Regions from separate parts of the Flavonifractor sp. DFI.6.63 genome, predicted to be linked through region 3. Evidence: riboswitches for the same ligand, from Rfam matches in the RefSeq annotation. Region 3 holds a riboswitch; each other region holds the start of a gene.

Region 1 (4,535 bases), on a different contig from region 3:
GGCCTTCTCCCGGATCTGGAGGAAGGTGGCGCCGTTGGCAAGCACACGCTCCACATCCTCGGTAAGGGGGCGTCCGTTCAGCCAGGTGCGGTCGGTGACCGCGTACAGCAGCAGGGAGGCGCGGATCTCATCCTTGGTAAACTTCATAGCGGACTCCTTCTCTCAATTGGGTTTCGGTGAGGCGGAACACCCCGTCGATCAAATGCGTGCGGAAGCTGGCGTTGCCGGCGCCGCTGCGCAGGCGGTGCGCCTCGGCCAGCTCCCCCGCCACCCCGAGGGCGGCCGCGGCTGCGGCTGCGGCCGCAAAGGGATGTTCCGGCGATGCTCCGCAGAAAGCGCCGGTCAGGGCGGCGAGCATGCACCCGCTGCCGGTGATGCGGGCCATGGTGGGTACGCCGTTATGGAGCAGCAGGGTCCTGTGCCCGTCGGAGACGATGTCGGTAGCGCCGGAGAGGGCGATCACCGCCCCGGTGCGCCGGGCCAGGCGTTCGGTCAGCTCTGCCGCTTGGGGCAGCGTTTGTTGGGTAACGGCGTCCCCGGCGGATACGTCCACCCCGCTGCCGCCCCGCTGCCCCAGGGCCAGGGAGCGGATCTCGGAAGCATTGCCGCGGATGACGGCAAAGCCAAGCACCGCCAGCAGGCGGCGGCAGGCCTGCCGCCGCAGCGTGGTGGCTCCGGCGGCCACCGGGTCCAGTACCACGGGGATTCCAAGGGCGTTGGCCGTTTTCCCGGCCAGGAGCATGGCCTCCAGCTCCCCGACGGCTCCCAGGTTGAGCACCAGAGCCTGGGCCCCCGCGACCGATTCTTCCACCTCGCGGAGGTCGTGGGCCATGGTGGGAGATCCGCCGGCGGCCAGGATCATGTTGGCGCAGTCGTTGACGGTGACAAAGTTGGTAATGCACTGTACCAGGGGCGCGGCGCTCCGCACCGCCCGGAGCCGGGCGGCAAATTCGGCTGGCTGCATAGGTCCCTCCCCCTTAACGGTTGAGTTGATTCAGCATCCGGTTCAGAGCGCCGGAGTGCCTGAGAAGGAGAAGGACGGCGCAGCCCATCCCGCCGCCCACGGCAGCGGAGGGAACATAGAAGGGGATGTAGTAGAAGGGAGAGTGAGGGGGGAGACCGTAGAATAGCCGCATCAGTGGGTAAACGGCTATGGCGCTGAGGATGCCGGTGCCGAATACCTCGCCGGCATACGCCAGCCAGAGCTTGCGCGTTTTCTGATACAGCAGGGCGGAGAGAAACGCGCCGAACACGGCGCCCACCAGAGCCTGGATGGTCCGCCCCGTGAGCACCATCCGCAGCAGCCCGGTCAGGGCGGCGGCGGCCAGCCCGTACCAGGGGCCCAGGAACACGGCCCCCAGAAGGTTGCAGAAATGCTGGAAGGGCGCCATAGCGGGAAAATAGACGAAGGTGGAGAGCACGAAGCTCAGCACGGCCAGCATGGTGGTAAGCGCCATTTTTCGTACTGAGACGCCGCCGGCCCGGGTCATGGCGGACGCAGAATGAATCGGTTGCATCGGAATTTCCTCCTCCCTTACAGGGTTTGATAGCGGCCCGTCTTATCCGCAATGGTCCAGACGCCGTCGGGCTTGTAGCTGATCTTTACGTAGCTCATCACGCTGGGGGAGCCTGCCCGCACACAGATGCGGCAGCATTCCTTTACAAGATCCAGAAGCTGGTCCAGCTCACCCTCCAGCGTGGTCTCAAAAGGGCCTACCGCATAGTGCAGGCCGGTGGAGGCCAGGTAGGAAATGACCTCGTCCACGATGCGGCGGGTCTCCTCCTGCTCCAGGACCTTGGGAAGGACCTGGATGGCGACGCTCGCATTCATTGCACGGCGCCCCCTTCCAAAATGGCATAATTGTGTTTCAGCGGACCGCTGCCGCCGCCCAGGTCCAGCCCGGCCTCCAGGGCGGCGGTGATGTAGGCCTTGGCCATTCCGACCGCCTCGGGCAGGGCGTGGCCCAGGGCCAGGAAAGAGGCGATGGCGGAGGACAGCGTGCAGCCCGAACCGTGATTGTTGGGGTTGTCTACCCGGCACGCCCGGAACCAGCGGGCCGTGCCGCCGTGCCAGAGCAGATCGTCCGCATCGGCCGTCCGGTGACCGCCTTTTACCAGCACGGCGCCGGGGAGAACCGTTCCGACGGCCTCGGCGGCCCGGAGCATATCCGCCTCATCCCCGATGGGGAAACCGCATAGCCGTTCCGCCTCCGGAAGGTTGGGGGTGATGACTTCTGCCAGGGGGAAGAGCTCTTCCATCAGGGCGGAAAGCGCGCTCTCCCGCATCAGGCTGCTGCCGCTGGTGGCCGCCATCACCGGATCGACTACGATGTGCGCGGCCTGGTACTCCCGCAGCTTAGCCCCAATGGTGCGGATGATGTCCGCGTTGGATACCATGCCGATCTTTACCGCATCGGGGCGAATGTCCCGAAAGACGCAGTCCAGCTGCTGCCCTACGAATGCGGGAGCGGCTTCCAGCACGCCGTAGACCCCGGTCGTGTTTTGAGCCGTAAGCGCGGTGACGGCGCTCATGCCGTACACCCCCAGACAGGTCATGGTCTTCAGATCGGCCTGGATACCTGCCCCACCGCTGGAGTCACTGCCGGCGATGGTCAATACTGTTTTCATTTCGATACCTCCCAAAGAAAAAACTCGGAACGCCCGTCCAGGAGCGCTCCGAGTAATAGACTTTGACGGCTGGGGCCGCAAAGGGCCCAAGCCGTATGTTACTCACTGCGTCCCTACGTTGGCATTATCCACATCAGGTAAGGTCGGGATGTTTCCCCTCTCAGCCCTTCTTCAGAGCTCCCTTGCAGGCAACCATATTGACTTGTCGCAGAAGAAACCGCAGTGCGGCTCATTCTGCAACCATTACTATAACACAGGAATGAACGAAAGTAAAGATGAAACCGAAGGAGGAATGTTTCGCTCGCCCCAAAGGCCGGAAGAAATGCGTATAGAACGTTTTTTGTTTTTCGATAGCGCGTCAAGAAGGCGGAGGATGAGTACAAGGCGGCATGCCCAAACGGGTTATCCGTCCGATGATCTGTTGAATGGCTGCAGCAGGGAGGCATGGCGCCCTGGTGCCGGGGATTATTTTGTACGGCGCTCCCCCCCTGGGGGGGAGCGCCGTATTGGCAGTGTGCAGGCCGCCCTATGCTTTGGACCAACTTCAAATATACTGCGCGGCGTTGTGCCCAAAGTTTGATTTCGTCCATGGTAATAAAGGCATACCTGGTATCACAAATAGTGACAGACGCGACCGTGCTCAGATCAAATGCTTTTTTCGGTATAAACTGATATTTGGAATCGTCATCGTTTGATGACCGGCCGCCGGCGTAAACGCTTGGGATTTGGCCGATTACTTCCGATGTTCCATCTTAAGGCAACACCGCACAATTCCCCACGCACGTCTTGGCGGCCAATTTGCCCCACAAATGCGTTGCAAAACCTTGCAATACAAAAAGTATTCCTGCGGTTTCGCGCCTTTTTGCGGCACAAATTTTCGCGCCGATCCGCACGCGTTGAAGCATGCGGTAATGCCTTAATAATTTAGCCTCGCCCCACGCAGAGTTTCGTCCACGCTCGCCCACCCGTTCTTGGAAAACAGGGATCTTGTAATGATGGCACGAGACTCAGGCAACGCCTCGATATCTTCCGGACCGGCGATTTGATCAACTGCTTGATCCGCGTTCGATATGGTTGCCCACTCCGCGATACCCGGACGCTCAAGTTCTAACCTCAATCTATCCTGCACAGATTGAACTGTTCAGCTTGGCGTTCAGTAGGCCTGTTTAATTCTCAAGAATCAATTTCTTCCATCATTGTGGGGAAAAAATACTTAGTACCGTCAATGGTAATAGACTCTACCGCGCTCAAATCAAATGCCTGCTTTGGTGTAAATTGGTATCTTTGTTTGCCCTCATATACGGCATCCGGAGTTCTGCCGCTAGGCTGCAACCAAATGCCCGCTAAGTTACGTGGGATTTCGTCAATCACATCGGATGTTCTGTCTTTGTAATTTACCGATGCTCCCTGCAACGCCTCATTTACGCTAACGGTCCAATTGTTACGGAACAGACCTCGTATAAAATTTCCTTTTATATCTTCCATCCCAGGAGCCAACGGCATTTCTGGATCTACCTGAATTTTGACTTGTTCTGCGTTAGATTCTGTTGTCCATTGTGATAGACCCGGTGTTTCAAGAGCCAACTCAATATATCCGGCGCAAATTGCAATTTGAGTGATTTTGCCTTCCGATACGTAGTCAGGAACATCGGGCATCTCAGGGCGCAGGCCCCACACAGCTTCGAAATGGGCTTTCGTATTTTCGATGGGTATATCCACCGGGATGCTGATCATCTGACTTGCTGTAACGGGGATCACGATGGGACCATAGCGCTCTTCCGGTTTCAGATTATGGGTCAGTTCAAGCGTTAGTTCAACCTGCTCGATCTGCCTCAATTCCTCGCCGTACACAAATACTTTGACCAGTGCCGTTTGTGTTTCCGGATCATAGCTGGTTTGCTCCGTGT
Region 2 (4,535 bases), on a different contig from region 3:
GCAGCCGCCCTGGGGTCGGCAGACTTCATGATGGCGGAGACCACGCAGATGCCTGCGATGGGGATGCCCTTCAGCACCCCCAGGTTGTCCCGGTTCAGCCCGCCGATGGCGTTCACCGGGATGGGCACCGCTTTGCAGATCTCCCCCAGGGTTTCGGTGGAGGTGATGACGGTGACCACCTTGGTGGTGGTGGGGTAGATGGCCCCCACTCCCAGGTAGTCCGCCCCCTGCTCCAGGGCCTCCAGAGCCTGGGGCACCGTTTTGGCGGTGGCCCCCACAATCTTGTCCGGCCCCAGGAGCTTTCGGGCCAGCTCCACCGGCATGTCGGACTGGCCCACATGGACCCCGTCCGTCTCCGCCGCCAGGGCCACGTCCACCCGGTCGTCCACCACCAGCGGCACCTGGTAGCGCCTGGCGAGGGCGTGGACCTTCCGGGCCAGATGGATATACTCCCGGGTGGACCGCTCCTTCTCCCGCAGCTGCAGGAAGGTCACGCCCCCCTGGAGGGCCTGCTCCACCTTTTCCAGAAATGCCGCCTCAGACAGGCCGGTGCTGTCGGTCACCAGGTAGAGGGTGGTATCAAGGTTCTTCATTGCAAAATTCCTCCGTCCGTTCACAGGCTTGGATGGTCTCCCCATCCAGGGTGGAGAGCTGGTCCAGCAGGTTCACCAGAAAGGTGCCGCTGCCCTTGGGTGTGGCCGCCTTTTCCCCCGCTACCCCCAGGGTGACGCAGGCCGCCTTCGCCGCCTCCAAAGGGGAGGCGGCGGCCAGAAAGCAGGCGCACAGGGCACCCAGCATACAGCCCGTCCCGGTGACGCTCCCCAGCTGCGGGGTGCCGTTGTGTATGGCCGTGGTCCCCGTCCCGTCGGCCACCAGGTCGGCCGCGCCGCTGGCCAGCACCACGCAGTCGTAGCGGCGGGCCAGCTCACCGGCGGCCCGGGCCGCCGCCGCCGGGGTGAGGGCTTTGTCTCCGTCCACGCCGGAGGCGGTGTAGTCCGGCCGGGCCAGGGCGTTGATCTCGGCGTAGTTGCCCTTGAGCACCGCCGGCGGGAAGTGCTCCAGCAGCCGGTTGGCGTAGTCCCGGCGCAGCCGGGAGCAGGCCACCCCCACCGCGTCCAGGACCACAGGCACCCCGTTCTTCCGGGCCGCTCCGGCGGAGCGCTCCATGGCCTCCATCCGCACATCGGTGATGTTGCCCAGGTTGAACAGCAGGGCCGCAGCCGTGGCGGTGATCTCTTCCACCTCCCGGGGGTGCTCCGCCATAATGGGCCGGGCCCCCAGGGCCAGCACGGCGTTGGCGCACTGGGTAATGGAGATGGGATTGGTGATGGCGTGGATCAGCGGGTCCGCCTCCCGCAGGGTGCAGAGCATCTGGGAGATTCTCTCACTCACCGGCCTCCGCCCCCTTTCGTTGGGCATACAGCAGGTAATAGACCAGAGCCATGACCACGAAGATGGCGATCATACCCCAGGCCGCCCAGTTCCACAGGGGGCCGGCGGTCTGGAACACCATGCCGGTGAGGATCTTGATGATGAGGTAGCCGATCACCCCCAGGGCGGCGATGGCAATGGCATTGGACAGAGGGCTGCTCCCCTCCTCAAAGCTCCGGTCGGAGAGCATCCGCTGGAACCGGGGGAGCATCCCTGCCCGGGCCAGCTGCCGCAGGAATATGAAGGCCACCGAGCCGCCGATGAGGGTGCCGCACAGGAAGGAGGGCACGTAGAACAGCCAGCTCAGTCCCTCCCGGTGCACCAGCAGGGTCATCACCGGATAGGAGACGATGGCGCCGATGATACCGGTACCCACCACCTCCCCGATGACGGCACAGATCAGCTTGCCCTTGGACGCCCGGTAGAGCACGCCGGACAGGAAGGCGCCGAACACCGCACCTGTGAGGGCCAGGGGCGGTATACCCATGGTGCTCATGCGGATGATCCCGATGAGGGTGGCGCACAGCAGGGCGTACCAGGGCCCCATGAGCACCGCGCACACGATGTTGATGAGGTGAGCGGTGGGACACATCCCCTCCACCCGGAGGATGGGGGAGATCACCACGCCGATGGCCACCATCATGGCCAGAAATACCATACGGAAGATCTTTTTGGATTGGTTCATGGCTTGACACTCTTTTCGTAAATCAGATTACGAAAGTAGACAGCTTTCGCACGGTCGAGGCTCCCTAGCCTCCTCTCACCCCGAAACACGGGTTCCCATCGCAGCATTTCTCAGGCGCAAGGCGCTCCCCTTCCACCCGCCGGTTTTTTCGACCCCTTTCCCTCCTTTCAGCACATAAAAAACGGGGATTATCCCGCTGGATAATCCCCGCCATAAAGCGAATTCCGCTGTTTCCCTACGTTGGCATTACCCAAATCAGGTTATCGGTCTAAGGTCATACCTTACTCTCAGCCTGTCACACAAGCTCCCGTTTTTTATTCTGTTATTGGGGTACAGTATATTCCCTTCTCCGGCAAAATGCAAGCTTTTTCGCCGCGGCATTTCAGCGGGAAAGCAGAATCCATAATTGAGGGGGAAATACCACGCGGGAAAAATATCAGACAGGAAACCGCATATCATGGCCTTTATTTCCGATAACACGGATGCTGAGGGCGCCAGTGCGCATATAACTGCCGGTTTTGATGGTCCTGGGGCCGAGATCCAACCCAATGTCTCGGGCAGTAAGTCCCTCAGGGTCCGGGAGCCGGAGGGGGAAAAGACAGCAAAAAGCCGCTGTTTCCTTTTGGAAACAGCGGCTTTTCTGGTGGACGATACAGGACTTGAACCTGTGACCTCCCGCACGTCAACATCGAAAAATGATTTTTTCTAACACTTTTTGGCGGTTTACAGCTGTTTCTCTTTTAGTTAGGTTGCTTTTTGATGCGTTTGAAGCACAGACTTTCCGGTTGTTCCAGCTCTGTCTGTGGCTGGCTGTGTGGTCAAAGAAATTGTCAAACTGGATTGTGAACTGGGTCAACTTAGAAAGCCGTATGCCCTCTGATTTCTATTTGGGAAAACTAGTGAACGAAGGCGATTTTAGTACGCTGTAGACAAAGATAGGGGATGGACAATAAAGTACACATCGCAAGTCAAGTACGCCAAACCTGCCTGGCATCAGCCATGTCTCCTGATCAAATTCGGAATGGGGCCAGGCTATTAGAATCTGCAGCAGACGGTTATCCCTGCCCATCATACTGCGCTAGAACTGGACCATAAAAAGCGGCGTGGCCAATACATGCATATTGCGCCGCTGATATGTACCATCTAGAGCACCGCCAAATCCATAGACATCCACACATTCACCACCAGTGCGCTGAGATGCCGCAGCATCCGGAGCTGTTGCGTTCCAATGGCTGCTCTGGCTTCCAGGGACAGCAACGCGACGAGAATGCCAAGCAGCAGAAATAGCCCCGAACATATAAAGGCGGCAGCGTAGTGCTATAGCCTTCGTCCTCGGAGAGCATCTGGCTCAATTGCACCAGTTGCTCGCAGTTCGGGTTGGCCGGGCGAGAAAAAGAATGACAAAATGCCCATCGTAGCTAAAAACAGGATATTAGATGATAAACATAAACTTTGTACATTAGAGCACCAACCTCAACCGGAACCAACCGTCTGTCAGGTCAAACTGGCAGACGGCTCCGTTTTTCTGGCAAAAAGCAGAGATGGAATGTACCTCAGACCGTGTCCCTCCTTTTGTGCTACCGGAAGACCGTTGCTGTCAAAGGTGACATTGGCAGTACAAGGATTCGTGAGTTCCAGCATGACACCAGGCGTCCCCACCATCTTGCACCGGATCTTTCGCTGTTTTCGGGGCAACGAGAGATTTGCGTGAATGGCATTTTCCAGGGCATTTGCCACGACGATGGCCAATTCGCCCTCATCCACCGGCAGGGTGCTAGGCGGAGAAAGCTTTGCCTCCACGGAGATCCCTTGATTTTGAGCCTGGTCAAAGCAAGAGGAAAACACCGCGTCCAGCACGGGAGGGCGACACCAGCGGATCTCCTTGTGCTCATCCAGCCGCTTTTGGGCAGCGTCCAGAAACTCCAGCGCGGACTTCTTGTCTCCACGCGATACCAGTTCTGTAACGGCCTGAAGCCGGTGGCGCAGGTCGTGGCGCTCCGTACGGATGGCGTCCTCCGCTGCCTTCACCGCTTCCATCCGGCTCTGAAGAGCGGACAGCTGCAAGGCCGACAGCTGTGCGCTGTGCCGTGCCTCCATCTCCCTTTGATGCTGGTGAAGTGAAACATCAGGATGGAATAGACCCCTGCCATAAGCAGGGAAATGGCGGGTTTAAGAATCGTGCTGCTCCGCTCGAAACCGACATAGCCAGGAATCAGGTATATGATGATGACATAGTATATCGCCATTACCAGGCACATGAGCCACCAGCCCCGGCGCAGTTCCATTAGAGCTTGGAGGAACAGTGGCCGCAGAAATCGAACCAGAAACCAGATGACCCCGGCACTGAGGATAGGGGCATGCGTAGGAGAGGTATTTGTTGGGCCGGTATAAAACCCCCGGAAATTTGCCTCTCATAATG
Region 3 (4,535 bases):
CGGCCGGAGCAGGTCTGGTCCCCGCTCTGCCGCCAGGCCGCTTTGGCCTTGACGGCGGGGCTGTTTCACGGCGTGTACGCGATGGACCCGGCCTTTCCTGACGTGGTGGGCGCTTCCGCCAATGTGGGCCGGCTGTCCACGGAGGACGGCCAGATACAGGTCTGCGCGTTCCTGCGCTCGGCCCGGCCGTCGTGGGAGGCGGAGCTGGCCCGCGCCCATGATGCTCTGGCCGGGACGCTCGGCTTCTCCGCCGAGGCGTCCGGCTACCCCGGCTGGACGGGGGACCCGGCCAACCCGCTGGCCGCAGTGCTCGCCCGGGTGTACCGGGAGCAGACCGGACGGACGCTGGAGGTCTCCACGGTCCATGTGGGTCTGGAGCCCTCAGTGCTGGGCCCCAAAGCCCCCGGCCTGGTCATGGCCAGCACCGGCCCCGATATTCTGGACGCCCACTCAGTCTCCGAGCGGGCCCCTCTGGACACGCTGCCCGATTACGCCCTGCTGCTGGCGGGTACGCTGGAGGCCCTGTAGCGCACCGGCGTACCGCGCTCTCCCGCAGGGGTGCCTTACAGAGTTCCGCCGTCCGCAGACGGGGGAAGGAAATGCCCCTCCTCAGGACGGACAGGGCGACTTTTCCGCAGGAATCGAGTCCTGGCCGTCCTGTAGCCCCCCTGCCGGAAAAGGCCAGGCCTTTTTCGACAGGGACAAGGACCGGGCCCGGCAAATGCCGGGCCCGGTCCTTGTCCTTGTTTTAATATCGCTTATCCAGAATCGCGACGATCTGGGCCACGCAGCTTTCGTCACAGGAGCTCAGAATGCGCGCGCCCCAGTCCCGCACCTCCTGCGCGCAGTTGGACGGGGCGAAGGGAATGGCCGAGACGGCCAGCATGGGGATGTCGTTCTGATTGTCCCCCACGCAGTAAATGTTCCGCTCCTCAATGCCCAGCAGCCGGGCCAGGCAGCGCACCATGCCGCCCTTGGTACTGCCCTTGGCGGTCAGCTCCAGCAGCACGGCGTTGGAGAAGATGGCCTCATAGTGCTCTGCCCAACGTTCCAGGATGTAGCGCTGAACGGACCGCAGCAGGGGATTGCGCTGCTGGAGGATGGCCTTGGTCCAGGGCAGGGGCATCTCCAGGATGGGCCGTTCGGTATAGGCGGCCTGGGCCCGGCGCAGATGATGAAAGGTGACCTCGTTGGGCTGATAGGCATAGATCTCGTCCTGGTGATAGGCCTCAAAGCCGATCTCCGGGAAGCGGCGGGCCACCTCCTGCAGGTCCCGGGCCGCCCGCCGGGGCAGGAAGGTCTCACGGACCACCCGGTCGGCTTGGAAGTCGTACAGGCAGGCGCCGTTGGAGAGGACGACCGGCGCGTTGATGGGTACGCTGGCGGCGTGGGGCGCAAAGGTGGGGTGGGCCCGCCCGGTGGCTACGGTAAAGATCCCGCCCGCGCCGGTAAAATAGTCGAGCGCGCGCCGGTTCTCCTCGGACACCCGCAGGTCGGAGCCGTACAGCGTGTCGTCAAAATCGCTGACCAGAAGCACACCGTTGAACTTGCCCAAATGCGTCACACCTTATTTCTTCAGATCGGCCCCCGTAAAGTACTTTTTCAGCGGTGCATAGAGGATACCGAAAATCACCAGGCACAAAACGATGTCAATGCCCACATAGCTGCCGTTGTAGACCAGCGAGTAGAGGGAGGGGTTATCAAACACCGTGCCGAAGATCTCCGTCGGGGCCACAATCTTATAAATGGTAATACCGCTGATGTAGTGGATGATGAACCGGGCCGCGCCGCCCAGGATGCTGCCCCAGAAAATGCCGCCCGGCTTGCCCTTGCCCAGGCCGGCCACGCCGATGACGCCGAAGGCCAGCACATAGTCCAGCAGGATGGACTGCCAGCCCCAGCTCACCGCGCCCTGGATAAACACCTGGAGAATCCCAAAGGCAAAGCAGGCGATCAAGCCGCCGCCCATGCCCCAGCGTACGCAGAACAGCAGCAGGGGCAGCATCTCCAGCGAGACGGAGCCGCCCTGAGGCAGCTCGAACACCTTCAGCAGCCCCAGCACGAGGGACAGGGCGATCATGATCGCCCCTTCGCAGAGCATCCGCACGCCCAGGTGCGATTTCTGATTGCTTGTGGTTGTCATAGAACAGATTCCTCCCAAAAAGATGTACCGCAGCGCAAACCGGGTGTAGCGCAATGCGGTACGGGAGAAACGACAATGTGTGCCGAATACTCTTCCTACGCCGGCATTACCCGGATCAGGTTCAAGGGACCGTGCGCCGCGATAGGCGTCCATCTCAGCCGGACATGCGTCCAGCGCCCCTGCTATTCGATTTGTCCTGCGGTTACTGCAAATTCTATACCAACTGCCGCAGTTTTGTCAATACCTGCGCAAAATAAGGGGGGAGCGGGCACTCCAGGGTCATGCGCCGTCCCGTCCGTGGGTGGGTGAAGGAGAGCCTGCGGGCGTGCAGGCACTGGCCCGCCAGGCCGGGGTAGGGCTTTTTGGCCCCGTATACCGTGTCCCCCAGCAGGGGATGCCCCAGCTTCGCCATGTGGACCCGGATCTGATGGGTGCGGCCGGTCTCCAGTCGGCACTGGATATGGGTATAGCCCCCCAACCGCTCCAACACCGTCCAGTGGGTCACCGCCTCCCGGCCGTGGAGCACATCCACCGCCATCCGTTTCCGGTCGGTGGGGTGCCGGGCGATGGGTGCGCGGACCGTACCGGCATCCTGCTTCAGATTGCCCACACACACGGCCTCGTATTCCCGGTAAAGGGAGTGATCCTGCAGCTGTTCGGCCAGCGCCAGGTGGGCAAAATCGTTTTTGGCCGCGATGATCAGACCGGAAGTGTCCCGGTCGATCCGGTGCACGATCCCGGGGCGCAGCGCCCCGTTGATGCCCGAGAGGGACGCTCCGCAGTGATACAGCAGCGCGTTGACCAGGGTCCCGTCCGGATGGCCCGGCGCAGGGTGGACCACCAGCCCCACGGGCTTGTTGACCACGATCACGTCGCCGTCCTCGTAGATCACATCCAGCGGGATCTTTTGGGGGAGCACGTCAATCGGGGCAGGGTCGGGCAGGACGACGGTAAACACGTCGCCGGGGGCGGTCTTGTCATTCTTCTTTACCCGCCCGCCGCCGCGGGTGACCGCGCCCTCCTCCAGCAGCCGCTGGGCGGCGGAGCGGGTCAGCTCCGGCAGGGTGCGGGCGAGGAACTGGTCCACCCGCTCCCCGGCCCGGTCAGCCGTCAGATGGAGCGGCGTCATCCTGCTTCTCCCGTTTCTCGTACTTATCGTAGAAAAAGATCACGTACACGCACAGGGCGATGCCCCCCAGCACCACACAGATATCCGCCACATTGAAGACGGGGAAATCCAGGAACAGCGTGCGGAACATATCGGTCACGAAGCGCAGGAAGGCCCGGTCGATCAGGTTGCCCACCGCACCGGCCAGCACCACCGCCAGGGCGCAGCGGGCAAAGGGATGCCGCAGCACGCCCTTTACCAGCGCCGCCGCCAGCGCCACGGAGACCGCCAGGGAGATGATGGTCAGAAGCCAGGTATGCCCGGTAAACAGGGAAAAGGCCGCCCCGGTGTTCTGCACATAGGTCAGGTCCAGCACACCGGGCAGAACGGGAAGGGAGCCCCCCAGCGGAATGTGGGCGCGTACCAAAAATTTCACCGCCTGGTCGAGGGCGACCAGAAGGGCCGCAAGGATCAAATACAGCATAAGCGCTCTCCTTTGCACGCCCATCGGGCGTTTGGTTCCCGGATAGTGTACCACAGGCGCCAAAACATTGCAATGCCCCGCCCCTGTTCCGGCGCGCCTTCGTGCGATCCGCTCTTGCGGCCCGGCGGCGGGCGCATTATAATGGGATTTGAGCACATTACAAAAAGGAGTGTCGTTTTGGAACGCGCAAAGGTCAGCATCATCGTGCCGGTATACAACGTGGCGGCGTATCTTCCCGCCTGTCTGGAGAGCATCCGCGTCCAGACCTGGCGGGAGATCGAGGTCATACTGGTGGACGACGGCAGCACGGACGAAAGCCTCTCCCTGTGCCGCGCGGCGGCGGAGCGGGACGCGCGCTTTCGGGTCATCCATCAGCAAAACGCAGGGGTCTCCGCCGCCCGCAACGCGGGACTGGCGGCGGCTACGGGGCAGTACCTCCAGTTTGTGGACGGGGACGACCGGCTCCTGTCCAACGCCACTGAGGTCCTGGTCCACGCCGCTCTGAGCACCGGCACCGACCTGGTGATCGCCCGTTTTTACCGGGTATCCGGTCAGCGCCAGGCGCTGCAGGGGCATATCCGGGGCCGCCGGGTGCTCACGCGGACAGAGTTTGCAGAGGAGATGGTCAAGGCCCCCGCCAACTTCTACTACGGGGTGCTTTGGAACAAGCTCTACCGCCGCAGCATTGTGGAGGCCCACCAGCTGCGCTGCCCGGAGGAGCTGAGCTGGTGCGAGGATTTTCTGTTCAATCTGGAGTACATCAAATATGTCCGTCTGGTGGCCGCCGTCCCGGAGCCGGT

What was found. Region 3 has a riboswitch for thiamine pyrophosphate ahead of NE547_RS00430 (energy-coupled thiamine transporter ThiT). Riboswitches for the same ligand answer to the same signal wherever they lie in the genome.
Region 1: it holds a riboswitch for thiamine pyrophosphate, as region 3 does, so the genes downstream of both, thiD (bifunctional hydroxymethylpyrimidine kinase/phosphomethylpyrimidine kinase) here and NE547_RS00430 (energy-coupled thiamine transporter ThiT) in region 3, are expected to answer to the same signal.
Region 2: it holds a riboswitch for thiamine pyrophosphate, as region 3 does, so the genes downstream of both, thiW (energy coupling factor transporter S component ThiW) here and NE547_RS00430 (energy-coupled thiamine transporter ThiT) in region 3, are expected to answer to the same signal.

The regions. Positions count from the first base shown of each region.
Region 1 is NZ_JANGBE010000033.1:14,175-18,709, reverse strand. It holds gene thiE (thiamine phosphate synthase) at 1-147, opposite strand, end outside; gene thiM (hydroxyethylthiazole kinase) at 128-964, opposite strand; gene thiW (energy coupling factor transporter S component ThiW) at 978-1,517, opposite strand; gene NE547_RS14530 (thiamine-binding protein) at 1,535-1,831, opposite strand; gene thiD (bifunctional hydroxymethylpyrimidine kinase/phosphomethylpyrimidine kinase) at 1,828-2,628, opposite strand; TPP riboswitch at 2,721-2,822, opposite strand; gene NE547_RS14520 (hypothetical protein) at 3,802-4,535, opposite strand, start outside.
Region 2 is NZ_JANGBE010000003.1:17,719-22,253, reverse strand. It holds gene thiE (thiamine phosphate synthase) at 1-593, opposite strand, end outside; gene thiM (hydroxyethylthiazole kinase) at 580-1,392, opposite strand; partial or broken gene thiW (energy coupling factor transporter S component ThiW) at 1,595-2,116, opposite strand; TPP riboswitch at 2,332-2,437, opposite strand; gene NE547_RS01955 (hypothetical protein) at 2,574-2,825, shown strand; gene NE547_RS01950 (sensor histidine kinase) at 3,611-4,213, opposite strand.
Region 3 is NZ_JANGBE010000001.1:98,767-103,301, forward strand. It holds gene NE547_RS00420 (M20/M25/M40 family metallo-hydrolase) at 1-528, shown strand, start outside; gene NE547_RS00425 (HAD-IIB family hydrolase) at 749-1,564, opposite strand; gene NE547_RS00430 (energy-coupled thiamine transporter ThiT) at 1,568-2,143, opposite strand; TPP riboswitch at 2,218-2,334, opposite strand; gene NE547_RS00435 (RluA family pseudouridine synthase) at 2,358-3,272, opposite strand; gene lspA (signal peptidase II) at 3,247-3,735, opposite strand; gene NE547_RS00445 (glycosyltransferase) at 3,913-4,535, shown strand, end outside.